One region of the Paludibacterium sp. B53371 genome, then DNA from elsewhere that is predicted to be linked to it. Evidence: predicted binding sites of a transcription regulator. Region 1 holds the regulator's gene; each other region holds the start of a gene.

Region 1 (3,260 bases):
TGGTTGATGAAGATCACCAGCGTGTTGGTGCGCTTGATGTTGCCGGTCAGCTTGCGCAGCGCCTGGGACATCAGGCGGGCCTGCAGACCCACGTGCGAGTCACCCATCTCGCCTTCGATTTCAGCCTTCGGCACCAGTGCGGCGACCGAGTCGACCACGATGACGTCGACGCCGCTGGAACGGACCAGCATGTCGCAGATTTCCAGCGCCTGCTCACCGGTGTCCGGCTGCGAGATCAGCAGATCTTCCACCTTGACGCCCAGCTTCTGGGCATAAACCGGGTCGAGGGCGTTTTCGGCATCGATATAGGCGCAGGTGCCACCCAGTTTCTGTGCCTCGGCGACCACCTGCAGGCACAGGGTGGTCTTGCCGGAGGATTCCGGACCGTAGATTTCGACCACACGGCCACGCGGCAGACCGCCCACGCCGAGTGCCAGATCCAGACCCAGCGAGCCGGTGGAAATCACCTGCAGGTTTTCGGTAATCTGGTTGTCGCTCATGCGCATGATCGAGCCCTTGCCGAACTGCTTCTCGATCTGGGCAAGGGCGGCCGCCAGGGCGCGGCTCTTGTCTTCGGTACGCTCTGCCATGCTATCTCCAATAAATGTATTTGCCGGTAAGGGGCGGATTATCGCACAAACCTCGGGGGTGACAAACGAAACCGGCCAGGCCTTGCCATTTTGCCGGACGTCACCACCTAAGTCTTCAACCGGCAAGCTTTTTTCCTGCAAACAAAGACTTTTGCCCGGTCATTGATGATAGTGTACGTAATCAAAATCGATTTGTCACTTGATATCGTACAAAATCATTTTGCCGCCCGGTCTGCAGACAGACTACTGTTGTCGCCTTGAGGGTTATGCCAGAATGCACAGCATGCTGAATCAACGTTCGGAACGCCTGCTCAAGACCCTGGTCGAGCTGTATATCGCCGATGGCCAGCCGGTCGGTTCGCGCACGCTGGCCATGGCCAGCGGGCTGGAGCTGTCTTCTGCCTCCATCCGCAACATGCTCGCAGACCTCGAGGGCATGGGGCTGGTTGCCGCGCCGCATACCTCGGCAGGTCGCATCCCGACTTCGCGGGGCTACCGGGTCTTCGTCGACCGCCTGCTGACCGTTTCCCCGCTGGAGACCGATGCCGTGCGCGAGCTGGAGTCGGGGCTGCAGCCGGACAGTCCGCAGCGGCTGGTGCATGCCGCTTCCTCGCTGCTCTCGGAACTGACGCATTTCGCCGGCGTGGTGGTCACGCCACAGCGACCCGACGTGGCGTTTCGCCAGGTGGAGTTCCTGCGCCTCTCCGAACGCCGCGTGCTGCTGATTCTGGTCACGCTGGATGGCGATGTGCAGAACCACCTGCTGCAGACCCAGCGTGATTACGCGCCCGGTGAGCTGGTCGAAGCCGGTAATTTCCTCAACCAGCATTATGCCGGTCTGGGGCTGAGCGGCATCGCCTTGCGGCTGGAGGGCGAGCTGCAGGGTCTGCAGCGCGACATCACCGAGCTGATGACGGCCGCCATCGACTTCGGCCGTCAGGCCGCCCGCACCCCGCAGGAGTCGGTGATGATCAGCGGAGGCAGCAATCTGTTGCATGTGCGGGATCTGTCCGAAGACATGAACCGCCTGCGCGAGCTGTTCGACGTCTTCGAACGCAAGACCGAACTGCTCGAATTGCTCAACCAGAGCCGCGAGGCCCAGGGGGTGAGTCTGTACATCGGCGACGAGTCCGGCCTGCTGACGCTGGATGAATGCAGTGTCGTGGCGGCTCCGTACCGTATTAACGGGCAGGTGGTCGGCACGCTGGGGGTCATCGGACCGACCCGCATGGCCTACGAGCGCGTGATTCCGATCGTCGACATTACCGCGCGCCTGGTGTCGAGTGCCCTGTCATTCGGCGAGTAGGCCCCTCGTCCAACCCTAAGAGAATGGATGTCATGAAGAAAAGAATCCTGGCGGCGCTGCTGCTTGCCGCCCCATTGCTGGCCCGGGCCGATGCCGCCTTCCTCGCACGAGCCGACGTGCAGCGCTATATCGACGAGCAGGTTGCCGGCGGCCAGTTCTCCCGGCCGGAACTCGAAGCCGTGTTTGCCAATGTGGAACTCAAGCCGCGCATCATCGAGGTCATGGACCGGCCGGCAACCTCACGCCCCTGGTACCAGTTCCGCAGCAATTTCTACAACGAAAAACTGCTCAATGACGGCGTCGCTTTCTGGAAGGCCCACCCCGACGCGCTGGCCCGCGCCGAACAAACCTACGGTGTGGCGCCGGAGATGATCGTGGCCATTCTGGGCATCGAGACCCACTACGGTCGCAATACCGGCAGTTTCCGCGTGGTGGATGCGCTGTCGACCCTGGGCTTCAACTATCCGCGCCGTGCCGAGTATTTCCGTGGTGAGCTGACGCAGCTGCTGCAACTGGCGCATGAAGAACGCCTCGATCCGCTGACTTTCAAGGGCTCCTACGCCGGCGCCATGGGCTGGCCGCAGTTCATGCCGTCCAGCTTTCGCCAGTGGGCGGTCGATTTCGACCACAGCGGCCATCGCGATATCTGGAACAACCCCGACGATGCCATCGGTAGTGTGGCCAATTACTTCCAGCAGCATGGCTGGATCCATGGCGACGACATTCTGATTCCCGCCGATGTTACCCCGGGACCGCAGGTCGATGCCCTGGTGGCCGACAAGTTCAATCTGCACTACACCGTGGCTGAACTGGCGGGCATGGGCGTGAAGCCGGAAGTGCCGCTGGCGCCGGCGGTGAAGGCGGTGCTGGTGCCGCTCGAGGTCTCGCCTGGGGTGACCGAATACTGGCTGGGGCTGAACAACTTTTATGTGATTACCCGTTACAACAAGAGCACGCTGTATGCCAAGGTGGCCCAGGAAATCGCCAGGGAGATCAAATCGCGCTATGTGGCGGCAGTGTATGCCGACCAGCCGAGCTGATTTTTCCGGAAAACATTTCGCCATCCCGGACAATTGCCATTAGAATCCGCCTCCATGACCTATCAAGTTCTTGCCCGTAAGTGGCGTCCCAAGCGCTTTGCCGACCTGGTCGGCCAGGAGCACGTGGTTCGTGCGCTGTCCAATGCGCTGACCGATGCGCGGCTGCATCATGCCTATCTGCTGACCGGTACGCGCGGGGTAGGTAAAACCACGATTGCCCGCATTCTGGCCAAGAGCCTCAATTGTGAAGTCGGCGTCGGGGCCGAGCCCTGTGGCGAGTGTCCGGCATGCCGGCAGATTGACGCCGGTCGTTTTGTCGATCTG
Region 2 (3,260 bases), 1.8 Mb from region 1:
TGGGGCAGATTGTGCGCGATGAGCCGCTGTACGCCTTCCATGCACTGTATACGCTCGACAATTATCTCGAGGCGACACCGGACAATCTGCAGCAGAAGCGTGCCTGGGTGGATCAGATGGCCGCCATTCGTCCCTATCCGGATGTGTTGCTGAAGCAGGCAGAAATGCAGGCGCTGGTGGGGCAGGAAGCACAGGCCGAACAGACACTGCGTCTGGCGCTGGCTTCGTTCCCGACCTATGCCCATGACTTTATCGAAGATTTGAAGGACGGCCCGGCATCCTGGCAGCGTTTGCGTGTCATCAGCAGTGAGGCTTATGCCAGGCTGCCGGCGCGTTATCGTACCGCCCCGGCCGAATAATGCCGCGGATGCCCCGGGCCCTGTTCGACAGGGCCCCGTACGGGGCAGGCAATAAAAAACCCTGCCGGCTGCGGCAGGGTTTTTTCATGGGCGGTGAGTGAAGATCAGGCCTGGCTGAGCATCGCCTGTTTCATTTTCCCCAGCGCCTTGGCCTCGATCTGGCGGATTCGCTCGGCAGAGACGCCGAACTCGGCAGCCAGATCATGCAGGGTGGCACCGCTGTCATCGGCCAGCCAGCGCGCTTCGATGATGCGGCGACTGCGGTCATCCAGCGTGCACAGTGCTTTTTCCAGTCCAACCGTCTGCAGCTGAGCCAGGGCCTTCTTTTCCAGCTGACGGGTCGGCTCGGTTTCGGCGTCGGCCAGCCAGTCGATCGGGGCAAAGGCTTCGTCGTCGCCTTCTTCCGCCACCAGGGCGATATCCTGACCGGTCAGGCGAGTTTCCATTTCCAGCACTTCTTCACGCTTGACGCCCAGATCATCTGCGATGGCCTGTGCTTCTGCATCGGTGAGTGCGGAAAAGTTCTTCTTCATGCTGCGCAGGTTGAAGAACAGCTTGCGCTGCGGCTTGGTGGTGGCAATGCGCACCAGGCGCCAGTTGCGCAGGATGAATTCGTGGATTTCAGCCTTGATCCAGTGGATCGCGAACGAGAACAGGCGGACACCGCGGTTGGGCTCGAAGCGCTTGACTGCCTTCATCAGGCCGATATTGCCTTCCTGGATCAGATCGGCCTGCGGCAGGCCGTAACCGGCATAGCCACGCGCAATGGACACCACGACGCGCAGGTGCGAGAGCACGAGCTTTTTCGCCGCTTCCAGATCGTTGGATCCGTGGTAGCGGGTTGCCAGCTCGTTCTCTTCTTCCGCCGTCAGCATCGGGACGCTGTTCACGGCCTGGATGTACTGCTCCAGACTGCCGGAGGTTGATGGAACGGGCAATGCAAAAGTTGTGGTCATAGGGCGTTGGTTCTCCAATCAAGGTAATGCAATGTTAGCACTCGGGTTAGTCGAGTGCTAGTCGATAAAGTTTCATTCCCTGATGTATTTGTTTATCGATTTAATAGCCTGTTGTTATCAGCGTGGCCCGATATGCCGCAGGTGGTGGTCGGCGGCAAGACGGGCGCCAATCACCGCCAGCAGGGCGGCGCCACCGATGAATACCGCCAGTTCTACAGGCTGAAGCATGCGCAGGGAGACGTGCTCGTTATAGAGACGGGCAAAGGCCTGAATCGGCGGATTGGCAATCAGCGCCAGCCAGCTGGTGAGCCCCCAGGCGATCAGGGCGGCCAGAATGCCCTGCCACAGCGCGTGGTAGATGAACGGGCGGCGGATAAAGCTGTCCGGTGCGCCGATGAGCTTGGTGACTTCGATTTCATCGCGCCGGGCCAGGATCTGCATACGAATGGTGTTGTGGGTGACCAGGACCAGGGCTACGCCCAGCACCGCGGCCAGGAACCAGGTGAGCTGGCGGCCGAGCGAGATCATGGCGAACAGGCGCTTGGCCCAGCTGGCATCGAATTGGGCGCTCTCGACCATTGGCAGGCCGGATAGCTCTTTTTGCAGCATGTCCAGTTCGCGCGGGTCGAGTGTGGTCGGGGTGACGACGAAGGCGTCGGGCAGCGGGTTGCTGCCCAGTCCGTCCGACAGGCCCTGCAGGCCGTTGCGCGCTTCCATGTCTTTCAGTGCCTGACCCTTGCTGATGTAGACGAAGGATTGCACTTCGGGGTGCTTGTGCAAGGTGCTGTTGACGGCAGAAATGTCGGCCGCCTCGGCGCTTTGCTCCATATACAGCGTGATTTGCGGCGTGGCCGTGAGCCGGCCGGCCCAGTCCTGCAGGCTGGCCATGGCGACAAACAGCGACAGCGGCAGCGCCAGGGCCACCGACAGCATCAGCAGGTTGAGCAGGCTGCCAAAGGGCTGGCGCATAATCTTGATCAGGGCGCTGCGGGCGCTTTGTGCGTGCAGATAGAAGAAGTGTTTCATGCGGCGAATTGTCCTTCTCTCAGACGGATGATGCGGCGGCCGTAATCCTCCATCAGGGTTTCGTCGTGCGCCGAGATCACCACGGTGGCCCCAACCTGATGGAAGGATTTGAACAGTTCCATGATGTCCAGTGCGTAGGCACGGTCCAGATTGGCCGAAGGTTCGTCGGCGATCAGGATGGAGGGACGGTGCACGACGGCGCGGGCGATGCACAGGCGCTGCTGCTCACCACCGGACAAGCGGATGGGCATGGATTTCTCCCGCCCCAGCAGACCGACCTTGTCCAGCGCTGCACGCACGCGTCGCGCGGCGTCGCGCCGGTCGAAGCCGATGATGTCCAGTGGCAACATCACATTATCGAAGACGTTGCGGTCGAACAGGATTTTGTGGTCCTGGAACACCATGCCGATATGCTGGCGAATGAAGCAGATCTGATTGTTGCGCATGCGGGTAAGGTTCTGGCCATTGACCAGCACGCCACCCTGGGTCGCACGCTCGATACCGGCGATCAGCTTCAGCAGGGTGGACTTGCCTGCGCCGGAGTGCCCCGCCAGGAAAACCATTTCGCCGGTGTCGATGGAAAAGGACAGGTTCTTCAGTGCCTCAATGCCACCGGGGTAACGCTTGCTCACCTGGTCAAACTGAATCATGCGGTGTGATCCTCAACAATGTCGGGTTGCTGTCGTGCCACTCAATCGAACAGTGCATCGATGTAGTCACGGGCCGAGAAGGGGCGCAGATCGTCCAGACCTTCACCGACGCCGATGAAGCGCAGTGGAACCGGGTGCTGCTTGGCGATGGCGGCGATGATGCCTCCCTTGGCCGTACCGTCTAGCTTGGTCAGGATCAGGCCGGTCAGCCCCAGCGCCTCGTCAAACACCTTGACCTGATTGAGGGCGTTCTGGCCGATGTTGGCATC
Region 3 (3,260 bases), 790 kb from region 1:
AACGGCGATATCCTGCAGCATGGCCTTGCGACGGTCGCCAAAGCCCGGAGCCTTGACGGCAACGGTCTTCAGGATGCCGCGAATGTTGTTGACCACCAGGGTCGCCAGGGCTTCGCCTTCAACATCTTCGGCGATGATCAGCAGCGGACGGCCCGACTTGGCCACCTGTTCCAGAACCGGCAGCAGGTCGCGGATGTTCGAGATCTTCTTGTCGAACAGCAGGACGAACGGGTTGTCCAGGGCAGCGATTTGCTTGTCCTGATTATTGATGAAGTACGGGGACAGGTAGCCGCGGTCAAACTGCATACCTTCCACAACTTCCAGTTCGTTGTTCAGCGACTTGCCGTCTTCAACGGTGATCACGCCTTCCTTGCCAACCTTTTCCATGGCATTGGCGATGATTTCGCCGATGTCGGAGTCAGAGTTGGCGGAGATCGAGCCCACCTGAGCGATTTCCTTGGAGTTGGAGCACGGACGCGACAGCTTGGCCAGTTCGCCAACCAGGGCGATCACAGCCTTGTCGATACCACGCTTCAGATCCATCGGGTTCATGCCGGCAGCGACGAACTTCATGCCTTCCTGAACGATGGCCTGAGCCAGCACGGTCGCCGTCGTGGTACCGTCACCGGCCACGTCGGAGGTCTTGGAAGCCACTTCCTTGACCATTTGAGCGCCCATGTTCTCGAACTTGTCCTTCAGTTCGATTTCCTTGGCAACCGAAACACCATCCTTGGTGATGGTCGGAGCACCGAAGGAACGGTCCAGGACCACATTACGACCCTTCGGGCCCAGGGTGACCTTGACCGCATCGGCCAGGACATTGACACCCACTACCATCTTGGCACGGGCGGATTCACCAAAACGTACGTCTTTAGCAGCCATTCTCAAACTCTCCAGTAATCTGTTCAGTCAGCGACAGCATTATTCAACGATGGCCATCACGTCTTCCTCGCGCATCACGAGGACTTCGTCACCGTCGATCTTGACGGTCTGGCCGGAGTACTTGCCGAAGATCACCTTGTTGCCGACTTTCAATTCCAGCGGACGACGTTCGCCGTTTTCCAGGATCTTGCCATTGCCGACGGCAATCACTTCACCCATATCCGGCTTTTCGGCAGCTGCACCCGGCAGCACGATACCGGACGCAGTTTTTTCTTCTGCCTCAAGGCGCTTGATCACAACACGGTCATGCAAAGGACGAATAGCCATTGATTTCTCCTGATATCCAGTGGCTGTTGAAAGTTGAAATACCAATCAAATCAGCATTTTGTTCGAGCGCCTAGCACTCGACCCTAGCGAGTGCTAATGATATGGGCGCATCAAACCCCTTTCAAGGGCACGGAGAACAAAAATTATTTCTATAGACGCAAAGCAATCAATAGAAACCGGCAAATCAGACCACCCCCATTTCTCTTGCATACTCGGCAATGGCGATCGAATTCTTCAGCTTGAGCTTGGTCAGCACCCGGGCCTTATAGGTACTGACCGTCTTCTGGCTGATGAAGAACATGGCGGCAATTTCCTTGTTGCTGAAGCCCTTGGCGATGTAGCGCATGATGGCCAGCTCCCGGACCGTCAGGGCGGTCAGGGCATCGCTGGCCTTCAAGGCCTGAGGATTGATCCCCTGCGCGGCAATCAGATGGGCGGCCGGAAAGCAGTTATAGCCCGCCAGCAGCGCACGCACCGTATTGGCAATTTCGGTCATGTCCTTGGACTTGGTGACAAAACCATTGGCCCCCTCCTCGGCGGCCTTGGCGGCGTACAAACCTTCTTCATGCCCCGTCAGCACCAGGATGCGGATCTTGTCACTCACCGCCTTGATGCGGCGAATCATGCCCAGGCCATCCGTCTTCGGCAAAAACAGATCCAGAATCACCAGATCCGGCACATGGCGCTTCACTTTTTCCAGCCCGTCCTGCCCACTGTCCGACACATCGACGACAGACAGATCCCCTACCTGCTCCAGGCAGGTCTTCAAGGCCAGCACGATCACCGGATGATCGTCGATCACAATGATTTTTTTCATATGCATACCCTTGCGGCGCAATCGTCCGCTGTTATCCCCGCGGGAACTATGGGGTACACAAGGATGGCAGGGCTATCAGATGAAAAGAGCCGGCGTCACGGCCGGCTCTGAAAGACAGGTAAGATCATTCCTAAATGCCTGGCGAGCGTGAATCAAGCGTCCCCATCACGCTTGCACGAAGCGCGCACCAGCCAGCGCGGCGTTTTAAATCGAATGATCATGCGATAGAGTGCGAGGTAAAGCAGGACAAACAGCAGCACACACACCATCAAAACCGGTGTGCTCTGCCAGAACAGCATGGCAGGCGCAATCGACAATGCGGTCAGACCCCACAGATAAGGAGCGGTCATGCTATTACGGCGAGTGAGGTGCTCGGCTTCGCGGGAGCCGACCATCCACAGTACCAATCGTTTGTACACGAGCATATGTAAATGCAAGCCATCAGGTACGCCAGGGGACATGCCACGCAACACTTTTTTGCGGTAAATAGAGTACAACGTCTCAAAAACCGGATACACAACACATAGCAAAGGAAACCATGGAGAGACTTGTGCATTGCGAGCCACAAGCAGAACCGAAACTTCCGCAATCAGGAAGCCTACTAAATAAGCACCACCATCACCCGCAAAGATCAATCCACGCGGGTAATTCAACAGCAAGAATCCCAGTAAAGCGCCACAAGCAGAAGCACTGATTGATAAGAGGAGAGAGTCACCTACCTTAAATGAGACATAACCCAGTGCAATGAAGATCAACATTGAAACCATACCAGACAAACCATTATAGCCATCAATGATATTTATTGAATGTGCTACACCGCCTACAGCAATCATAGTAAACAGAATTGCGACGATCGGGAACTTCAATAAGAGCCCGTCAACCAATGGCAATCCAAGGCGTCCAATCACCGCATGAAAAACCAGAATTCCAAGCAAAGCTGCGGCCAAGGTTGCACCTAGCCTGGTCTTCACACCCACCCCTTTAGTGATATCTTCGACGAGACCCGCCACAAAAGCAGGCAAGGCCACTAGAAGAATTTCTATACCAAGCAGATCTCTTTGCAGCCAGAACATTAAGCCACTACCGACCAACAGCCCGAGAAAAATTGGCACGCCACCAATTCTAGGCACTGGGGTTGCATGGAATTTCTGGACGCCCTGTAAATCATTATCAGCAGAAAACTGAGCATGCAGATGCTGATAGCGGATTAACAAGACAGCAGAAATAAAAGCAC

What was found. Region 1 encodes HrcA, which represses chaperone genes, less so after heat shock. Its sites were predicted from a motif close to ATTAGCACTCGNNNNNNNCGAGTGCTAAT; they were not measured.
Region 2: a site for HrcA is predicted at 1,349-1,377, ahead of rpoH (RNA polymerase sigma factor RpoH). Genes of this name have one in related genera too.
Region 3: a site for HrcA is predicted at 1,279-1,307, ahead of groES (co-chaperone GroES). Genes of this name have one in related genera too.

The regions. Positions count from the first base shown of each region.
Region 1 is NZ_CP069163.1:2,140,477-2,143,736, reverse strand. It holds gene recA (recombinase RecA) at 1-590, opposite strand, end outside; gene hrcA (heat-inducible transcriptional repressor HrcA) at 874-1,896, shown strand; gene mltB (lytic murein transglycosylase B) at 1,929-2,936, shown strand; gene dnaX (DNA polymerase III subunit gamma/tau) at 2,991-3,260, shown strand, end outside.
Region 2 is NZ_CP069163.1:286,244-289,503, forward strand. It holds gene JNO51_RS01310 (PglL family O-oligosaccharyltransferase) at 1-359, shown strand, start outside; gene rpoH (RNA polymerase sigma factor RpoH) at 464-1,315, opposite strand; gene ftsX (permease-like cell division protein FtsX) at 1,433-2,341, opposite strand; gene ftsE (cell division ATP-binding protein FtsE) at 2,338-2,991, opposite strand; gene ftsY (signal recognition particle-docking protein FtsY) at 3,033-3,260, opposite strand, start outside.
Region 3 is NZ_CP069163.1:2,931,122-2,934,381, forward strand. It holds gene groL (chaperonin GroEL) at 1-882, opposite strand, end outside; gene groES (co-chaperone GroES) at 922-1,209, opposite strand; gene JNO51_RS13970 (response regulator transcription factor) at 1,394-2,026, opposite strand; gene JNO51_RS13975 (glycosyltransferase) at 2,179-3,260, opposite strand, start outside.